2 linked regions of the Thermogemmatispora onikobensis genome follow. The protein of the gene in region 1 binds, or shares a complex with, the protein of each later gene. Links are inferred from orthologs where the notes say so. Each region holds a gene or a part of one and is shown on either strand. Other genes may lie near its edges.

Region 1 (3,260 bases):
TCACCACTCTCAACTCCTGTGTAAGCACCCCTACGCCGGGCGACCGCTCTGGTCGCCCGGATTCGCGTGGGGAAATCACTATCCACCTTGCTTTCTTCTTCTTCTTCTTCTTCCCTTCCCCTCTTTCTTCGCTCGGAAGGAGGGATATTCTTGCTATTTACCAGTCAGGCCTCTTTTTCCGTTTGACCTGTCTGTTGTGCCTCCCGACGCTGCTTGTGGCGTGCAGCAGCATAATAGAGGCAGAGATCGCGGAGAAAGCACTGGTCACAGCGCGGTCGTTGGAAGAAGCAGCGGCGCTGGCCGTGCCAGACGAGACCTTTGTGGAAGTTGTAGATGGGGCGAGCCTCGGGCGGCAGCAGGGCCTGCAGTACGGGCTGGGCTTGCTCGGGGGTGAGCCGAGGCGGGATGAGGCCCAGGCGGATAGAGATGCGATGGACGTGGGTGTCGACGGGGAGCACTGGCAGGCGGCAGCTAAAGAGGAGGACGCAGGCGGCAGTCTTGGGACCGACGCCCTCGAAGCGACTGAGCCAGGCGAGACCTTCCTGGACAGGGAGACTGCAGAGGAAGTCAAGGGTGAGAACGCCGCGCTCAGCAGTGATCTGACGCAGGATGGCCTGCAGGCGTGGCGCCTTGACCTCTGGCCAGTTGACGACGGCAATGGCGTTCTCTACGGCTGCCGTGGGGGCGTCACGTACCGCTTCCCAGCTTCCGAATTGCTGGCGCAGGCTCGCATAGGCGGCGGCTGTCTGCTCGTCGCGCGTGCGATGCGAAAGCAAGACATCGACGAGCTGGCTGAGGGGGTCTTTGCTGGACCACTCCGGCTCGCCATAGTGCTCAACCAGCCGCTGCGTGATCTCCTGAATCCGCTGGCGCTGGGCAGCCTGGTCCTGACTCTGCTCCGCGGCCCTCCGCTCCTCTGAACCTGGGGGCTGAGACGTTTCGTCGAAGAGCGCCTGGCGGTAGAGCGCCTCCTGCTGGCTTCGACGTTGTTTCGGCTTCACGGGATCGGTCCTTTCTCGTTTCCTTCTTCGTTCGCTTCCCGCCAAACCTGGAGCCGCCCGAGCGGCGGAGGTGAGGGGAGGCTCCCAGGATAGCCTGGCCGCCCTATCTGGAGGGAGCGGCGCGGCGGCCAGGCGAGGCGAGACGTCAGGTCATGAGACCGGCCAGGCTACTCACCCGAGGTCAGCGCTTCCTGACGGCTTGCTTCCTCGTGGGCCTGGCCCTCTAGCCAGCGCTCCAGATCGATGGCTGCCCGACAGCCGTCACCGGCAGCGGTGACCGCCTGGCGATAGCGGCGATCCGTTACATCGCCAGCGGCAAAGACACCCGGAATATTGGTCATGGTGTGCTCGACAGGGATGATGTAACCCAGCTCATCCATCTGCAGCAGGCCCCGGAAGAGGTCGGTATTCGGCTGATGACCGATGGCCAGAAACAGCCCCTTGACAACTAGCGTCTGCTCCTCGCCCGTCTTGACGTTGCGCAGGCGCAGGCCGGTCACCGAGTCCTCGCCCAGAACCTCGACCACTTCGCTATTCCAGATAAAGCTGATCTTGGGATTTTTAAAGGCGCGCTCCTGCATGATCTTGCTGGCGCGCAGGGTATCGCGACGGTGGATGACGGTCACATGGCTGGCGTAGCGCGTGAGGAAAAGGGCCTCCTCCATCGCGGTGTCGCCCCCGCCGATCACGGCCACCTCTTTGTCTTTAAAGAAGAAGCCATCACAGGTTGCACAGGCACTGACCCCGCGTCCCTGCAGATGCTGCTCGCTCGGCAGTCCCAACCATTTGGCGCTGGCGCCGGTGGCAATGATCACCCCTCGGGCCAGGTAACTGCCCGAATCGCTGGTAATCACAAAGGGGCGGCGGCTAAAGTCAACGGCAGTGACGTCTTCGGGAAGCATCTCAGCCCCGAAGCGCCGCGCCTGCTGCTCCAGCTTCTCCATCAGGGCCGGCCCCAGGATGCCTTCTTCAAAACCGGGGTAGTTCTCGACCTCGCTGGTCAGCATCAACTGTCCGCCGACCTGGTAACCCTGAAAGACCAGGACCGAGAGGTTGGCGCGTGCAGCATAAATGGCCGCAGTATAGCCTGCCGGCCCTGAGCCGATGATGATTGCGTCATAGAGCTTCGCCATAGACAGTATGTACTCCGCTTCTTGCAAACGTATTCCCCTGACTGTAGAAAGAAAGGGACGCTAAAGGTCCACTTGTGAAAACACGAGAAGGGGGGCCTTTTATGCCCCTCTCTCTCGTCGCTGGCTCTGACTCCGCCAGCCTGCCCTGAGTCAGGGCAGGCTTCCGGGACGCTCGGAAGGCAGGGCTTGCTGCGTCTGCCGCTCAGCGCTGAGCCTTCCCTGGGCCCGGTTGAGGGCCGCGTCAATGTTGGTGCAGGCCGTAATGAGCGAGAGATGGGTGAAAGCCTGGGGGAAGTTGCCCAGAGCTTCGCCACACAACCCGACTTCTTCGGCATAGAGACCAACATGATTACTATAGGTGAGCATCTTCTCCAAGAGCAGGCGCGCCTCGTCGAGGCGTCCGCAGCGCGCTAGCACTTCGGCCAGCCAGAAGCTGCACGGGCTGAAAGTGCCTTCCTGACTCCCCAGGCCATCGTCAGCAGCCCGCCCGGGATCATAGCGATGCACCAGGGAGTCGCTGGCCAGTTCGCGCTGAATGCGCTCGATCGTCTTGAGCATGCGCGGCTCGTTCGGTCCTGTGAATTTGACAATGGCCATCAGCAGGGCACTGGCATCGATAGCATCGCTTCCATAATACTGAACAAAGCTCTGTTTACGCTCGTTCCATCCTTTATGCATAATCTGCTCATAAATGCGGGCGCTGGTCTCCATCCACTCGACCATTGGCGCCGGCCAGCCGCGGTGGCGAGCCAGGCGCAAGGCGCGATCGAAGGCGACCCAGGACATGACGCGCGAGTGGACAAAGTGCTGGGGGCCGCCGCGCACCTCCCAGATGCCTTCATCGGGATCGTCCCAGTGATGTTGCAGCCACTCCAGCAGACGTCGCAGGTTCTCCCACAGGTCATAGGAGATCGTGCTATAGCGATTGAAGATGTAGATGGCATCCATCAGCTCACCATAGATGTCGAGCTGCTGCTGCTTGTAAGCGGCGTTGCCGATGCGGACGGGACGACTTTGGCGATAGCCCTCCAGGTGATCAAGGGTGTATTCGACCAGTTCCTGCTCGCCGTTAATGCCATACATGGGCTGGAGCGAGCCGTTTTCTTTCAGCTCATGGCAGCGAGCA
Region 2 (3,483 bases), on another replicon or contig:
CACAATCAGGTAGGGCTCTCAGGCTCCTATGCCGCGCTGATCTGAAGGAGTGAGGGATTTATGCCGACGAGTCAGGATCAGGAGAACGAAACGCTGCGTCGCTGCCCCCGCTGTGGGGGGCTTCTCTACAAGCCCCTGGGTAGCTCTTTCTATTGGCATGCCGATAGTAACCATCCACCTTGCGACATCACCAATATCGCCGAATCCTCCTTCAAGCCGCCCAGTACAGAGGCCGAGCACCCGGCAGAGAGGCGTGAATCCTCGAAATAAATCCGCCTTGCCGGGCGTTTCCTTCTCTAGAAGAGGAGGACCGTGCCGAGTCCAAGGAGAAGATCGAGCGCAAAGGGGTGCCTGTACAACCCCAGGCCCGCGACTACGTAATATCTCTTGATGAGGGAGGAAGCAAGAAACGACAGTGGCTCTGGCTGTCGTCTTGCAGAGAGGCTGCACCCGATGCTCATTACAGTATAGCGGAACCGAGAGGCAGCGGAAGCAGCTTGTTTCCCTGAGTGAGGTGAAGCATGTATAATCCACGCTATAATTCGCCGTTTGGTATGGGGGGAGAGCGCAATAACTGGCTTGGCTCCTATCCCTATCAGACGATTCCTTACGTCAACGAACGAGCGGGGAGCCTGGTTAGCAAGGTCATGCTATTGCTGGCCATCTCCTTCCTGGTGGCCTGTATCGGTACCTTTGTCGGTATCTCCTTCTTTGCTCAGGTAGCCAGCTTTGGAGCCTATCTGCTGGTTGCCTTTGGGGGCCTGATCGTCCTCTTTATTCTGCAGCTGGCGATCAACGTCCACGGGCTGAACCTCTTCCTGCTCTACCTGTTCACTTTCTTGGAAGGAATGTCGCTGGCGCCCCTGGTGATGGCACTGACCGGCGCCGGGATGGGGAATATTCTCGGAGAGGCTTTCTTGATTACGGCCTTGTCCTCATTGGGACTGGCTGCCTATGCCTGGACCACACGCCGTGACTTCTCAGGTCTGGGGAAGTACCTCTTCTTCGGCCTGATTCTCTTGCTGGTGGCGGGCATCCTCGGCCTCTTCTTGCCCGGCCTCTTTGGCACGGGTCTGGGTGGCCTGCTGATCTCCGTCGTCGGCATCGCGATCTTCGGCGGCTATGTCCTCTACTATGTACAACGCGCCAAGTATCTGGCCGACACCTTGCCCAATGCCATCATGCTCACCGTCGCCATCTTTGTGACGGTGATGAATCTCTTCCTCTACATCCTGCGCTTCCTTATGATCCTGCAAGGAGGAAGCCGCGATAATCGCTAGCGGGCAAGCAGCTCGCCGGCAAGACACGGCCTGGCAAACGCTCGGCTCGCCTGGCTGCGGAGGGAAACAAGGGGCCGGATTGGCCAATCGATAACCGGCAAAGGCTGAGAAATGAGGAGAGGCCGATCAGCTGACTTTGTCAGTATCCTTCCTCTCTTGGCTTGGCCTTCTCGCCAGGCGGGCAGCATAGTCTGCTCAGCCGGTCCTTCGACAGGACTCTTGTCACAATCAAGGCGCTCGCTATTGCGAGGGCCTCGCTCTGCTGAGTATAATCAGACGGTGGCCTGGCTCTCTGGAATAAGGGCAGCGCTGCCATTGTTTTCCTAACTGAAAGCCTTTGAGGCTATCTTTGCTTCCTCAAAGCTCAAAGAGCAAGGAAGGAAGGAAGAAAGAAAGAAAGAAACCCATTTCTATTCCAGGGAAAGAGAGTCACGCGAATGGCTGAGCGTTCCAATCTGTTCCATATCAGCGATAGCGACTTCGAGGCGCGGGTGCTCAAGTCTCCGACGCCGGTGATCGTCGATTTCTGGGCAACCTGGTGTCCCCCCTGTCGCGCCCTCGCTCCTACCTATGAGAAGCTGAGCGACGAATATCAGGGGAAGCTGGCCTTTGCTAAAATGGATATCGACGAGAACCCGATTACACCCTCGCGCCTGTACGTCCAGGCCGTCCCAACGCTGATTGTCTTTAAAGACGGTCGAGAGGTTGCCCGCTTGGTGGGTCCTCATCCGCTGCGCCTGAAGAGCGAGATCGATCGCATCCTGGCTCAGGCCAGCGTCGCCTGATCCTCTTGCTAAGCGGGTAAGAGGAGCAAGAAAGAGGCAGTGTCGAAGGAGAAGTGCGACGATGAAGGCTGTTTCCAAAACCGCCCGTCTGACTCGCACTTCTCCATGTATGTTCCCCTCTCGACGCTTTTCGGCTTTTATGATATATTCTTCTCATCATCCTGACTGCCTGAGAGGTAGAATCCTGTTGTCTGGACATAGGGGGGACTGCATATTATGCCAATGTTGGAACGTTCGAATCCGCTGCCGCTCTATTACCAGCTGAAAGAGGTGCTCAAGCAGCAGATCCGCGCTGGGCATCTCGCCCCACATACGGCGATTCCATCCGAGCCGGAGCTGGTGGCACGCTACCGCGTCAGCCGCGCAACGGTGCGGCAGGCCCTGACCGAACTCGTCCATGAGGGCCTGTTGTATCGTCAACATGGCAAAGGGACTTTTGTCTGTGAGCCGCGCGTGCAGCAGACGCTCAGCGAGCTGACCAGCCTGAGCGAGGATATCCGCCGCCGTGGCAAGCAGCCGGGTGGGTTGCTGCTCGTCAGCGAGCTGGTGCGCGGTTCTGAAACGGTGCGCGAGCGCCTGCGCCTGCTCGATGAGGAGCAGGCGATTCGTCTGGTGCGTGTACGGACTGCCGATGAGGTGCCCATCGCTTATGAGGTCGATTATCTGCCATATCCGCGGGCGACAGGCATCTATCAGCGGGCCAAAGAACTGGGTGAAGGCTCACTCTATAGTATGATGGCCTCGGAGGGCCTGACCCCCTATATTGCCGAGCAGAATGTGAAGGCGGCCTTGCCCTCGGCGCGCGAGGCTGAGCTTCTTCGCATTCCCCCGGACGAACCCGGTTTGCGCGTCACTTGCACAACTTTCGATCAAACTGGCTCACCTATCGCCTATAGCGAAGTCTTCTATCCCGGATCGCGCTATGAATATATGGTCACATTGCGTGTCGCCAAGTCCTGAGTGAGCGGTCGCTGGCCGTAGCGATTATCGCCTGGGGCGGGCGGTGGTTGGTGAGCGAATCCTGTAGGAACTCTTGTTTGTGCCTGGGGAGAGCTGGACCGACGCCTTGCTCTCCCTCCTGTCTTGCACGACGCTGATTCACAGGACAGCTCATGCCAGCTGTCCTCGGCTACTTGTCCTGAAGAATGATCTGCCACAGAGCAGGCCGACCCGCTTGGCTGTAGGGACCGCCGATATCACGGAGGAGCAGTGTTGCTCTCCCCGGGGCCGGTGAGGAACCGATCTCGCTGACCGGGCCCCTTCATCGACCAGGGGAACCGGTCTGCTCTCTCTGGCAGCCTCGATCTCTCTCCTCCTTCGCTTCGGCCCCCTCCCCTGTATCCTGCTTCCCTGGCCGGGACTTTCTGCCCCTCGCCGGACCAGCAAGAACAGACTAGAAGAAGCTCTGACGGCATGTT

Evidence for each region. Proteins that work in one complex are often made in the same cells at the same time.
Region 2: the proteins of trxB (region 1) and trxA are in contact, whole or in part, in a crystal structure (PDB 1F6M), measured with the Escherichia coli proteins. The link is inferred for Thermogemmatispora onikobensis from one-to-one orthologs.

What each region holds. Positions count from the first base shown.
Region 1 is NZ_BDGT01000009.1:71,815-75,074, forward strand. What follows is about bases 152-2,923. They hold trxB (thioredoxin-disulfide reductase), read right to left. Parts: upstream 2,135-2,923; coding sequence 1,169-2,134; downstream 152-1,168. Other genes in these bases: BGC09_RS06170 (endonuclease III domain-containing protein), read right to left, coding at 165-1,001; BGC09_RS06180 (glycoside hydrolase family 15 protein), read right to left, coding at 2,285-2,923. Also shown: more of BGC09_RS06180, read right to left, coding at 2,924-3,260.
Region 2 is NZ_BDGT01000004.1:154,563-158,045, reverse strand. Bases 397-3,391 are described here. They hold trxA (thioredoxin), read left to right. Parts: upstream 397-1,717; coding sequence 1,718-2,065; downstream 2,066-3,391. Other genes in these bases: BGC09_RS03280 (GntR family transcriptional regulator), read left to right, coding at 2,282-3,025; BGC09_RS03290 (Bax inhibitor-1/YccA family protein), read left to right, coding at 522-1,280. Outside these bases: BGC09_RS03295 (hypothetical protein), read left to right, coding at 61-270. UniProt on the Escherichia coli protein: Participates in various redox reactions through the reversible oxidation of its active center dithiol to a disulfide and catalyzes dithiol-disulfide exchange reactions.